Linked DNA regions of Sporichthya brevicatena. The protein of the gene in region 1 interacts with the protein of each later gene in a pairwise test. Links are inferred from orthologs where the notes say so. Each region holds a gene or a part of one and is shown on either strand. Other genes may lie near its edges.

Evidence for each region.
Region 2: the proteins of ctaD (region 1) and ABD401_RS21410 interact in binary tests that used the Escherichia coli proteins (3 or more experiments, as listed by UniProt). The link is inferred for Sporichthya brevicatena from one-to-one orthologs.

What each region holds. Positions count from the first base shown.
Region 1 is NZ_BAAAHE010000037.1:19,823-23,101, reverse strand. What follows is about bases 274-3,236. They hold ctaD (aa3-type cytochrome oxidase subunit I), read right to left. Parts: upstream 2,648-3,236; coding sequence 899-2,647; downstream 274-898. Other genes in these bases: ABD401_RS18750 (cytochrome c oxidase subunit 4), read right to left, coding at 497-892. In the rest of the region: ABD401_RS18755 (hypothetical protein), read right to left, coding at 1-214. UniProt on the Escherichia coli protein: Cytochrome bo(3) ubiquinol oxidase is the terminal enzyme in the aerobic respiratory chain of E.coli that predominates when cells are grown at high aeration.
Region 2 is NZ_BAAAHE010000045.1:67,599-70,835, forward strand. The notes cover bases 221-3,141. They hold ABD401_RS21410 (pyridoxal phosphate-dependent aminotransferase), read left to right. Parts: upstream 221-1,052; coding sequence 1,053-2,231; downstream 2,232-3,141. Other genes in these bases: ABD401_RS21405 (SDR family NAD(P)-dependent oxidoreductase), read right to left, coding at 221-1,000; ABD401_RS21415 (TolB-like translocation protein), read left to right, coding at 2,228-3,141. In the rest of the region: ABD401_RS21400 (FKBP-type peptidyl-prolyl cis-trans isomerase), read right to left, coding at 1-203; more of ABD401_RS21405, read right to left, coding at 200-220; more of ABD401_RS21415, read left to right, coding at 3,142-3,237. UniProt on the Escherichia coli protein: Shows aminotransferase activity with methionine and histidine as substrates, and to a lesser extent also with phenylalanine.

The DNA.
Region 1 (3,279 bases):
CGGCCGCCACCGGGGCGTCCTGAGCTTCCTGAGCGGCCATCGGTGCCTCCGGCGCGAGTGTGGGCTCCGCGGGCGCTCCCGGGGCCGTCGGGACGGGTGCGGGCTCCCCCGCCGACGCGGCCGCGGCCTCCACGGCGGTGACGTAGGTCAGCGCGAAGCCGGGGACGGGCGGCGTCTGGGCCGGGATGGCGGCGGTGTTCTCCTCAGTCCTCACACCCGTTCGACGCCGCCACGCCCGTCCGGAGTTCCCGTCCCCCGCTCCGAGTTCCACGTCACCCCGCCCCCGGGGCGCCGGACTCCAGCTTCACCAGGCGAGCCCCCTCTTCACCAGGCCGCCCGGCGGGTGAAGCAGGGCCTCAGCTGGTGAAGGCGCGCGGGGCGGCTGGTGAAGCGGGCGGGGCGGGAGCGGGGCGGCTGGTGAAGCGGGGCGGGGAAAGGCGACGGCCCCGGTCCCCCAGGAGGGGGGCCGGGGCCGGGAGGCCGAGCGGGAGGGCGCCTAGTGGGCGTGCTCGCCGCGGTAGTACTCGAAGACCATGCCCCAGACCGCGTAGGCGAAGATCGGGACGGCGAGGGCGAACAGCCACATGCCGAAGACGATCCCGAGGGTCGCGACGCCGCCGGCGCCGGCGAGGATCAGCGGCCACCAGCTGTGGGGACTGAAGAAGCCGAGCTCGCCGGCACCGTCCTCGATCAGCGCGGTGGGGTCGTCCTCCGGGCGGAGGTCGATCCGCTTGGCGGTGAACAGCAGGTAGAAGCCGATCAGCGCGCACAGCCCGATGGTCAGGGTGAGGGCAGTCGTGCCCGTCCAGTCCTCCGAGTAGTACCAGTAGATCGGGGTGACCGGGATCAGGAAGATCCCGATGCCCGCGAAGAGGTTGCCCTCAACCTTCACAGCCGTCTACTCCTGTCCGTACCCGGCGCCACCGTGGCCGGGCTGGTCGTGGGTGTCGTCCTCGCGTTCGAGGACCGCGGTGGACGTGCGGCCCTTCTCCCGGTCGTGACCCTCGAGGTCGGGCTCGCCGTAGATCTCGTCGAGCACGGTCTTGCCGCGGGTCGGGGCGTCGTGCGCGGAGGCGAACTCCGGGTGGTGCAGGTCGAACGCCGGGCTTTCCGAGCGGATGCGCGGCATCGAGGAGAAGTTGTGCCGCGGCGGCGGGCAGGACGTCGCCCACTCGAGCGAGCGGCCGTAGCCCCACGGGTCGTCCGGCAGGACCGGCTTCGGCTTCCGGTGCGTGAGGATCACGTTGAGGATGAACGGCAGGGTCGACATACCGAGCAGGAAGGCGCCGACGCTGGAGACCATGTTCAGCGTCGTGAAGCCCTCGCTGGCCTTGTAGTCGACGTACCGACGCGCCATGCCCTCGGCGCCCAGCCAGTGCTGGACGAGGAACGTGGTGTGGAAGCCGACGAACAGCGTCCAGAAGTGGACCTTCGCCAGCCGCTCGTCGAGCATGCGGCCGGTCATCTTCGGCCACCAGTAGTAGAAGCCGGCGAACATCGCGAACACGACGGTGCCGAAGACCACGTAGTGGAAGTGGGCGACGACGAAGTACGAGTCCGACAGCTGGAAGTCCAGCGGCGGCACCGCGAGGATGACGCCGGTCAGACCGCCGAAGAGGAACGTGACGAGGAAGCCCACGGCCCAGAGCATCGGCGAGTCGAACGAGATCGCTCCTCGCCACATCGTTCCGACCCAGTTGAAGAACTTCACACCGGTCGGTACGGCGATGAGGAACGTCATGAAGGCGAAGAACGGCAGCAACACACCGCCGGTGACGTACATGTGGTGCGCCCACACGGTCACGGACAGGGCGGCGATCGCCAGCGTCGCGAAGACGAGGCCCTTGTAACCGAAGATCGGCTTGCGGCTGAAGACCGGGAGGATCTCGGTGATGATGCCGAAGAACGGCAGGGCGATGATGTAGACCTCGGGGTGCCCGAAGAACCAGAACAGGTGCTGCCAGAGCAGCGCACCGCCGTTGGCCGACTCGAAGACGTGCGTCCCGAACTGTCGATCGGACTCCAGCACCAGCAGGGCCGCCGCGAGCACCGGGAAGGCGATCAGCACGAGCACGCTCGTCACCAGGATGTTCCAGGTGAAGATCGGCATCCGGAACATCGTCATGCCGGGTGCGCGCATGCAGATGATCGTGGTGATGAAGTTGACGGCACCGAGGATGGTGCCGAAGCCGGACAGGGCCAGGCCCATGATCCAGAGGTCGGCGCCGACGCTCGGCGAGTGGACGTTGTCCGACAGCGGGGTGTAGGCGAACCACCCGAAGTCAGCGGCACCGCCCGGCGTGATGAAGCCGAGCATCGCGATCGTGCTGCCGATGGAGAACAGCCAGTAGCTGAACATGTTCAGTCGCGGGAAAGCGACGTCCGGCGAGCCGATCTGCAGCGGCATGATCAGGTTCGCGAAGCCGACGAACAGCGGCGTCGCGAACATCAGCAGCATCACCGTGCCGTGCATGGTGAACAGCTGGTTGAAGTGCTCGTTGGAGACGACCTGGTTGCCCGGGCGCGCGAGCTCGGCCCGCATGACCAGGGCCATGATGCCGCCGAGGATGAAGAACGTGAACGACGTCAGGACGTAGAGGACGCCGATCTTCTTGTGGTCGGTCGTCGTCGCCCAGTCGATGATGATCGCGCCGAGCGCCTTCTTCTTGGTGCGCGCGTGCGTGCTGACCCGCTGGGCCTGCTCGTAGGTGGTCACGAGGTGCCTTCCGCGTTGTTTCCGGCGGCTTCACCGGAGGCCGGCGAGGAGGTGGCAGGCGCGTCGTTCGCAGGCTCGGAGTCGGTGTTCTCCTCGCCCTCGTCGCCGTTCGCCTGGCCCTCGCCCTGCGCGGGCTCGGTGTTCGTAGCCGGCTGCGTTGCCGGCGTGCTGTGGTCCGACTCCGTCGCGTACGAACCCTTGAGGTTGTACGCGCGCTCGCGGTCCTCCTTGGTGTCGAGGATGCCGCGCGGGAGCTGGCCCTCCTGGCCGTTCTTACGCAGTTCGGCGATGTGGGCGGCGTACTCCGCCTCAGTCACGACGCGGACGGTGAAGAACATCCGGGCGTGGTCGCGGCCGCAGAGCTCGGCGCACTTGCCGGAGAAGGTGCCCAGCTTGTTCGGCGTCGCCTCGAAGCTGTTCACCCGGCCCGGCATCGCGTCGATCTTGAACAGGAAGTTCGGGACCCAGAACGAGTGGATGACGTCCGCGGCGGTGACCTCGAAGCGCACCAGCTTGTTGATCGGGAGCACCAGCTCCGGCTCCTTGCCGGGGGTGCCCGCCTC
Region 2 (3,237 bases), on another replicon or contig:
GCACCGAGTTGGAACTGGAGCGGGCTGCCGCGGTTCCAGCTGGCGTCGAACTCCTCGCCGGTCGAGAACGCGACACCGACGTAGTGGACGCTCACGGTCGCGCCGGGCTTGGCCTCGGCGCCGTCGCCGACCTTGAGGTCGGTGATGACCAGGTCCGCGGGGGGCTCGCCGCCGGGGAAGTCGATCTCGGGCTTGTCGCTCATCGGGTGTGCTCCGTCCTCGTGCCGATCTCACTGCGGGGGGTACGGCCGAGCATCCGGGTCGCACGCACGATGCGGCGGACCGGGAGGTGCTTGGCGGCGGCGGTGATCACCTTCCACTGCAGGCCGGGCACGGTGACGACACGGCCGCGACGCAGCGCGGCCAGCGCGTCGTCGACGACCTTGTCCGCGGACAGCCACAGGAAGTCAGGGATGTTGTCGGTGTCCGCGCCACTGCGGGCGTGGAACTCCGTCCGGGTGAAGCCGGGGCAGGTCACGACGACGCGGACGCCGGTGCCGCGGGCCTCCTCGGCGAGGGACTCGGTGAAGGTCGTGACGTACGCCTTCGCGGCGCTGTACGTGCCGCGCGGGACGAAGCCGGCGACCGAGGAGACGTTGACGATGCCGCCGTGGCCGCGGGCCGCCATGACCTGCAGCGCGGCGTGCGAGAGCTGCAGGACCGCGCGGACCATGACGCCCAGCACCTCGTCCTGCGCGCGGTAGTCGCTGCGCAGCACGGCCCCGGGCCCGGCCAGGCCGGCGTTGTTGACCAGCAGGTCGATCGGGCGGTCCTCGTCGAGGATCCGCTCGACGACCGCGGCGCGGGCGGCCTCGGAGCTCAGGTCGGCCGGGAGCGTCTCGACCTCGACCCCGGAGCGGGCGCGCAGCTCCGCCGCGACGCGGTCCAGCCGCGCGGAGTCGCGGGCGACGAGGACGAGATCCCAGCCGTCGGCGGCGAGCCGACGGGCGAACGCGTTGCCGATCCCCGAGGTGGGGCCGGTGATCAAGGCGGTGGGCACCTCGCGACCCTACCCAAGCAGGCGGCCCCCGCACCGGCTCTACGCTGCCGGAATGGGCACAGCGGGAACGACGGGGCGGATGGCGCAGCGGCTCGACGGCCTCGGGACGACGATCTTCGCCGAGATGTCCGCCCTCGCCGCCCGGACCGGGGCGGTGAACCTCGGGCAGGGCTTCCCGGACACCGACGGGCCGGCCGAGATCGTCGACGCGGTCGTCGCCGCGCTGCGGTCGGGGACGGCGAACCAGTACCCGCCGGGGCCGGGGATCCCGGCGCTGCGGACCGCGATCGCCGAGCACGACCGCCGCTTCTGGGGTCTCGACCACGACCCCGACGGCGAGATCCTCGTGACCGCCGGCGCGACCGAGGCGATCGCCGCCGCCGTGCTCGCCCTGGTGAACCCCGGTGACGAGGTTCTCGCCTTCGAACCCTGGTACGACTCCTACGCCGCGACGATCGCGATGGCCGGCGGGGTGCGGGTCCCGGTCACGATGCGGGCGCCGGAGTTCGCGATCGACCCCGACGAGCTGCGCGCCGCGGTCACGCCGCGCACCCGGCTGATCCTGCTGAACACCCCGCACAACCCGACCGGGCGCGTGCTCTCCCGGGAGGAGCTGACGGCGGTCGCGGAGGTCGCGGTGGAGCACGACCTGCTCGTCGTCTCCGACGAGGTCTACGAGCACCTGGTCTTCGACGGCGAGCACATCCCGATCTCGACGCTGCCGGGGATGCGCGAGCGGACCGTCCGCATCTCCTCGGCGGGCAAGACCTTCTCCTTCACCGGTTGGAAGATCGGGTGGGCGTGCGGCCCGGCGGAGCTCGTCACCGCGGTCCGGACGGCGAAGCAGTTCCTCACCTACGTCTCCGGCGCCCCGTTCCAGCCCGCGATCGCCATGGCGCTCGGCCTGCCGGACTCCTACTTCACCGGCTTCCGCGACCAGCTCCGCGACCGGCGCGACCAGCTCGCCGGCGGGCTGCGCGAGCTCGGCTTCGACGTCGTCCAGCCGGCGGGGACGTACTTCGTCACCACCGACGTCCGGCCGCTCGGGTGGACCGACGGCGTCGCGTTCTGCCGCGACCTCCCCCACCGGGCCGGCGTCGTCGCCATCCCCCTCGGCGTCTTCTACGACGACCCGGAGCCCGGCCGCTCCCTCGTCCGCTGGGCGTTCTGCAAACGGCCCGAGGTTCTCGATGACGCCCTCGCCCGACTGCGCGTAGCGTTTTCGGGGTGAGACACCGCGCGCGGGTCGGCCTGATCGGGGCCCTCGCCTGCGCGCTGGCGGTGGCGCCCGGAGTTCCGGTGGCCGCGACCGCGGCGGAGGGCGGGCACGAGACCCTGCGCGTCAGCACCGACGGCGGGCGCGGGGAGCCGAACAACGGCAGCTTCACCCCGTCGGTGTCGCGGGACGGCCGGTACGTCGCGTTCGCCTCGGAGGCCTCGAACCTCGTGCCGGGCGACACCAACCACCGGCGCGACATCTTCGTCCGCGACATGGTGGCGGGGACGACCACACGGGTCAGCGTGAGCAGCCGGGGCCGGCAGGGGAACCTCGACAGCTACAACCCCTCGATCAGCGACGACGGCCGCTTCGTCGTCTTCGACTCGTTCGCCACCAACCTCGTGCCCGACGACCTCAACCGCGAGGGCGACGTGTTCGTGCACGACCTCGTGGAGCACACGACCACGCGCGTCAGCCGCGGGATCGACGGCAAGGAGACCGACGCCTCCAGCGGGTTCGCGACGATCAGCGGCGACGGCAACGTCATCGCGTTCGAGTCCTCGGCGACCAACCTGCGGGCGGGCCGGCCGGGCAAGGTCACCGACATCTACCTCGTCGACCGGGCGGGCAACGTCCTCGACTGGGTGACCCGCTCCGCCACGAACGGCGAACCCAACGGCGGGAGCGGGGACATCGCGCTCTCCCACGACGGGCAGGTCGTCGCGTTCGCCTCGGCGGCGACGAATCTCGTGCCCGGCGACACGAACCTCGCCGACGACGTCTTCGTCCGGGACCGCCGCCTGGGGTACACGCAGCGCGTCAGCGTGAACTCGCTCGGTGGCGAGACCAACGACGACAGCGGTGCCCCGTCGATCTCGGACGACGGCCGGATCGTCGCGTTCACCTCGAACGCCTCGAGCCTGGTCTCGCTCGTGCCCGGGACGCAGAACCTGCCGGCGTTCATCTTTCACCGCTTCAACGCCGGCGACGACAACTTCGTCTCGGACGTCTTCGTCCA